2 regions of the Pseudoalteromonas sp. Ld20 genome follow, and region 1 is predicted to be linked to the other one. Evidence: predicted binding sites of a transcription regulator. Region 1 holds the regulator's gene; the other holds the start of a gene.
The links. The regulator LexA, encoded in region 1, represses DNA repair genes until DNA is damaged. The targets are predictions, from matches to a motif close to TACTGTATNNNNATACAGTA.
Positions count from the first base shown of each region.

Region 1 (3,210 bases):
CCGAGCCATTTGTGAAATTTACGAGCGTGTTTAAAAATGCGTTTATTCATATTACTACCTGTTTGTTATTATTTTTCAGCGCGGTATTTTATAAGCTATACTCGGTTTGCCAATGTGGCAAATTGTCGCATGTAGATTTTAGCTTAGATAAAACGTTGAATTATGTATCTTGAGGTGACTTGGGGATAGATTATTTGGTATAAAAGCAAAAATAGGTTAAAGTTTGCATTGTTTTTAATGTGAGATAAAAGAGAAATAATGTCGGAAATTCAATTTTTAAATGTAGATCTTGAGCTTGAATCCAAACAAGATATTAGCCTGTTAGTTGCAGACTTAAAAAAGAGTGCTGTGGTTTTACATTATGATAAAGATGAGTACCGACAGCTTGCACGCATTGAATCTAAAGGAGAAGTAACCTCTCCTGATAAGGCGATTAATCACTTATGCGAGTTAATAGAGTCGTGTTCGCGTGCAGCATTAAAACAATGGTTATCGTGCTCAAAGCGTACTTTTGATCTTGGCTTTGAATCAGGTACCTCGCCAAAGTGCTTTAATCAAGCATTACAGGTTGATACCTTGTTACGCATATCTGCAATAGGTGCCGGTGTTGAAATTACTATTTATCCTGTTCAGAGCTAATTTTACGCTCAACAACTGCTGCGGTCATCCTCGATACGCAGCATAATTCACCTCGGCTGTTGGTTATTTTTACTTCCCATACAGATGTTCGCTTACCCAAATGCAGTGGCTTAGCTATTGCTGTTAACGTGCCATTACGTGATGCTTTTAAATGGTTCGCATTGATCTCTTGTCCAACGCAGTAAAAGTTTGTGAAATCGACCACAAAATTAGCGGCATAACTGGCGACGGTTTCAGCTAAAACAACATTAGCACCACCGTGCACTATTCCCATTGGGTTATGATGCTCAGGGATAGCTGGCATAGTTGCAACGAGGTAATCGTCACCAATTTCACTAATCTCAATGCCCATGGTTTTCATTAATGTGCCTTGTCCACTTATACCGTTATCAAGATTTTTGCATTGTTCAAGGGTGATAGGTTGATACCAAATACTCATATGTTCATATTCTCCAATGGGTTTAAATTTACTTTATACTTTTTAACATTCATATCGGTAACTTCATACTAATAAATTCAATCAATATTTATGGTTTTATTTAAGCCAATTTAAATTTGCGATTTTCATATAACTGTATATACTCACAGTTAAATGTACTGTATGGAAACCCAGTTGTATGCGCCCATTAACGAATCGCCAAGCTCAAATTCTCGAACTTATTAAAGCTTTTATCAAAGATACAGGCATGCCACCAACGCGTGCAGAAATTGCGCAGACGCTAGGTTTTAAAAGTGCAAATGCGGCAGAAGAGCATTTAAAAGCACTTGCTAAAAAAGGTGTGATTAAAATGAAACCTGGTGCAAGCCGAGGTATTCAACTGGTTGAAGAAGATGAGCCAGAGCAACTAGGTTTACCGCTTATTGGTAGGGTGGCCGCGGGTGAACCAATATTGGCTGAGCAACATGTTGAAAGCCATTGCCAAGTTGATCCGCTGTTATTTAAGCCAGCTGCTGACTTTTTACTGCGTGTACAAGGCATGAGCATGAAAGATATTGGCATTATGGATGGTGATTTATTAGCTGTACATCGTACTCAAGTGGCTGAAAATGGCCAAGTAGTGGTGGCACGTGTTGATGATGATGTAACCGTTAAGCGTATTGAAAAAGCTGGGAAAAAAGTTTTCTTACATGCTGAAAATGATGACTTCTGCGCAATTGAAGTTGATCTAGAGCATGAATCTTTCAATATAGAAGGTTTGGCTGTTGGTGTTATTCGTAACGCCGATTGGATGTAATAACTTTTTCATAGAGTGGCATCAAATAGCTGAAGTTTGATGCTTTACATTTTTTAACCCCTAATATATTAGAACCCACACTTGTAAGTACCATTCAAAGCCTTATTACCCCTACTTATCCACTGCTTTTAGCTATTTAATATTGCCTTCCTTTGGAAAATAACGCGCTGATTTTTAGTTGTTATTTTTGCAGTAAAATAAAATTTAATTGCCATTAAAACTTGCTAATTGTTCATTTTTTAACTAATTGGTTAATACACTGTATTAACAATTGCTCTTTAATGAGTGTGTTTATGCCTGTGGCATAAATGAATTGTTAACTTTCAGTTAAAATAACAATAAACGAATTGGCGCGATTTAATAGCAGTGCCGCCTTTTCGCTTTGCATTTTTGCAATAGCATTCAAAGGAGTCGTCACATGGGTAAACTGAGCTCTACCTTGTGGCTTATATTGTTTGTTCTACCGCAGCAAGTATTGGCAAATAGCCAATTTAATATGCGAAAGGGCGTAACAGATATAAGTAATGATGTTTATCAACTGCACATGACAATATTTATTATATGTTGTGTGATTGGTGTAATTGTGTTCGCGGTTATGTTTTGGGCACTAATCCATCACCGAAAATCAAAAGGGGCAAAACCTGCCCAATTCCATGAAAGTACAAAAGTAGAAATCCTCTGGACGGCAATACCATTTGTAATCTTAATCGCTATGGCGGTACCCGCTACTAAAACTCTAATTTCGATGGAAGATGCCAGCAAAGCTGATTTGACCATTAAAATTACGGGGTCGCAGTGGAAGTGGCATTATGAATACATGGGTGAAGACGTTGCTTTTTACTCTATTCTATCAACCCCTCAAGATCAAATTTCCAACCAAGCAGATAAAACAAACACCTATCTACTTGAAGTTGATAAACCATTGGTATTACCAATTAATAAAAAAGTACGTTTTTTGATGACTTCAGACGATGTTATCCACTCTTGGTGGGTACCTGATTTTGCTGTTAAAAAAGATGCAAACCCTGGCTTTATCAATGAAACGTGGACCAAAATTAATGAAGAGGGAATTTATCGAGGTCAGTGTGCTGAACTATGTGGTAAAGATCATGGTTTTATGCCTGTTGTTGTTGAGGCTAAGTCTGAGCAAGCGTTTACCGATTGGTTGCAACAAGCGAAGCAAGCCAAAAAAACGGCAGCAGCAGCAGATGCAGCCCTGCTTGACCAAACCCTCCCTAAAGAGGAGTTAATGGTGTTGGGAGAGCAAGTGTATATGGCTAGTTGCGCCGCATGCCATCAACCAACAGGAATGGGTTTACCAGGTGTATTTCCTGCG
Region 1 covers NZ_JBISHB010000028.1:40,673-43,882, forward strand. The annotation lists gene ACJJVX_RS05085 (hypothetical protein) at 1-50, opposite strand, end outside; gene ACJJVX_RS05090 (hypothetical protein) at 259-639, shown strand; gene ACJJVX_RS05095 (PaaI family thioesterase) at 617-1,078, opposite strand; gene lexA (transcriptional repressor LexA) at 1,257-1,874, shown strand; gene coxB (cytochrome c oxidase subunit II) at 2,293-3,210, shown strand, end outside.

Region 2 (3,210 bases), on a different contig from region 1:
TTTACAAGATATTGCAGCGAACTATTTAGCTAAATCTATGAACAATACATTACCTGCTGCGGGTATTAAACCTTGGATAACGGCAATTAGTACAGGCGTGATTTGTGCTGTGATGTTCTCAATTAAGCCGTTGTTAGACTTATTTGATATACCGCCGCTGCGAGTGTTGCGTCGTAATTTAGGGGATAGATTACTTGTTAGTAAAGTACATTTAGCCATGTCTGCAATGACTGTGTTTTTATTAATGTGGTTATTTAGTAATAACTTAAAAATTACTGCAATTTTGTTTGTTTCAACATTGGTGCTTATTGGTTTACTGTTTTTGGTCTCACGGATCATCTTTGGGGGCGGACGTAAATTAGGTTTACGCCCAGGCAATAGTTGGTCGTTGGCGATTGCATCAATTCAAAAGCGCGCAAATGCAAATTCAGTGCAACTTATTAGCTTTGCATTAGCGATTAAATTACTTTTATTTTTGGTGGTACTTAAAAACGACATGATTGCTGATTGGCAGTCACAATTACCGAATGACGCACCTAATGCATTTTTAGTTAATATTACGGAGTCTGAATTACCCGTAATAACTGACTATTTAGCGCAAAAGAAAATTCAAGTATCAGAGTTTTACCCAACTATTCGCGGGCGTGTTAATGCGGTAAATGGTGAACTTGTAGCGCGTGAAGTATCGTTGCAAGATAATGAGAAAAAAGATGAAGAAGCGCGCTCTGGTATCGGGCGAGAGCTTAATTTAACCTGGTTAACACAATCACCAGCGCAAAATGAGATCATCGATGGCGAGTGGTTTTCTGAAAGTGCGACGGGTGAAGCGTCAATTGAAGAATCAATGCTGGCGCGTTTAGACGTAAAACTCGGTGATACATTAACGTTTTTAATTGGCGCACAATCGTTTGATGCAAAAATAACGAGTGTTCGTAAAGTAAATTGGGCCACCTTAAAGCCAAACTTTTTTATCATTTTGAGTCCGGATGTATTGGCTGATTTTCCTGCGACATATATTTCTTCAGTTCGTATAGAGACGGATCAAAAACGTGACTTTAGTGAATTGTTACGTACTTACCCAACGGTTAATGCTATTGATGTTGATAGTTTTGTTAAACAAATTCAATCGACTATTTCGCAAGTATCATTGGCAATTGGCTTTGTACTTGCCATTGTGGTGCTTTGTGGGGCGCTAGTTTTAATTTCGCAAGTGCAAGCAAGCTTAGGGGAGCGAATGCAAGAAATAGTGATTTTACGCACCCTAGGTGCAAAAGGCCGATTAATAAAAAATGCGACATTATACGAGTTTTTATTACTCGGCAGTGCGGCTGGCTTTGTTGCGGCTCTAGTGAGTGATGTCGCATTATTTATTGTGCAACGAGAAATGTTTGATTTAGCCGGTAAATTACACCCGCATATTTGGATCATCGGTCCTTTAGTAGGGGGCACATTTGTGGCTGTTTTAGGCTACTTTATGATTGCTCGAACAATGCGTAAAAATACGCAAGGTTTACTGCGCTCGCTCGGTTAATATTGCGACTCATTTTATAGTATTAACACAAAAACCCGCAATTGCGGGTTTTTGCATTGACAATGCACTGGTAATTTATACAGTACTCTGGCATTATTACTTTATTAGTAAGTTATATTTATTGGGCAAGAGCTTGGCTATTATTTTAGGGATTGATCCAGGTTCGCGGTTGACGGGCTATGGGGTCATTGCTCATCAAGGTGCAAAATTTACCTATTTAGGCAGTGGATGTATAAAACTGGCGGATCACGAATTTCCTATTCGCTTAAAAATGATCTTTCAAGGTATTAGCCAATTAATAGCGCAATTTTCGCCAGAACAGTTTGCGATTGAAAAAGTATTTATGGCGCATAACCCTGATTCAGCACTTAAACTAGGACAGGCCCGAGGAGCGGCTATTGTCGGAGCTGCTGTGGCTGAATTACCCGTATTTGAATATTCAGCAAGGCAAATTAAACAAGCTGTTGTTGGCCATGGTGGTGCAGATAAATCACAAGTACAACAGATGGTAAAAAATATTTTAAAGCTGCCAGGTACGCCGCAAGCCGATGCAGCGGATGCACTGGCAATTGCTATTTGTCATGCACATTCTAATCAAAACTTAATAAAGCTAGCGGGCAGTGCCAGTAAAACCGTTAGAGGAAGGCTAAGGAAATAATAATGATAGGTCGATTAAACGGTATATTGGTAGAGAAGCAACCACCTGAGATCTTACTTGAAGTCTCTGGAGTAGGTTACGAGGTAAACATGCCAATGACGTGTTTTTATGATTTACCCAATATTGGTGAAACGGCAATTGTTTACACTCATTTTGTGGTGAGAGAAGATGCGCAGCTATTATTTGGTTTTAATAACAAAACAGAACGCGCTTTATTTCGTGAATTACTTAAAGCAAATGGGGTTGGACCAAAATTAGGCTTAGCTATTTTATCAGGAATGTCGGCTAAGCAATTTGTAACCTGTGTGAACAATGAAGACGCAACTAGCTTAGTGAAATTACCGGGTGTTGGCAAAAAAACCGCAGAACGCCTTGTACTTGAAATGAAAGACCGCTTAAAAGATTGGGGTAATGACTTATTCACGCCATTTAGTGATAATGCAGTAATACAGCCCGCATCAGATGCTTTAATTGCGAATAATGCGGCTGATGATGCAATTTCTGCACTCGTTTCATTGGGCTATAAGTTGGCGCAAGCACAAAAAACGGTTAAAGCGATTAGCAAGCCAGATATGTCTACAGAGGTTCTGATCAAAGAGTCTCTTAAATCAATGTTGTGAGTAAACCATGATTGAAGCGGATCGCTTAATAGATGCCACCGAACAAAGTAATGAAGATGTTGTTGATCGTGCAATTAGACCAAAACTTTTAGCCGACTACACAGGTCAGCCACATGTTAAGCAGCAAATGGAAATTTTTATTGAAGCTGCACGAAGCCGAGGTGAAGCCCTTGATCATTTATTAATATTTGGCCCGCCGGGGTTAGGTAAAACAACATTAGCCAATATTGTTGCCAACGAGCTAGGTGTAAGTATTAAAACAACCTCAGGGCCTGTACTTGAAAAAGCTGGCGATTTAGCGGCATTGCTTACAAACCTTGAAGAGGGGGATGTTCTGTTTATTGATGAAATTCATCGCCTCAGTCCACAAGTTGAAGAGATCCTCTATCCAGCGATGGAAG
Region 2 covers NZ_JBISHB010000038.1:128,887-132,096, reverse strand. The annotation lists gene ACJJVX_RS14300 (ABC transporter permease) at 1-1,531, shown strand, start outside; gene ruvC (crossover junction endodeoxyribonuclease RuvC) at 1,665-2,189, shown strand; gene ruvA (Holliday junction branch migration protein RuvA) at 2,192-2,809, shown strand; gene ruvB (Holliday junction branch migration DNA helicase RuvB) at 2,817-3,210, shown strand, end outside.
Region 2: ruvC (crossover junction endodeoxyribonuclease RuvC) is a predicted target of LexA. The motif match lies at 1,597-1,616, and genes of this name have one in related genera.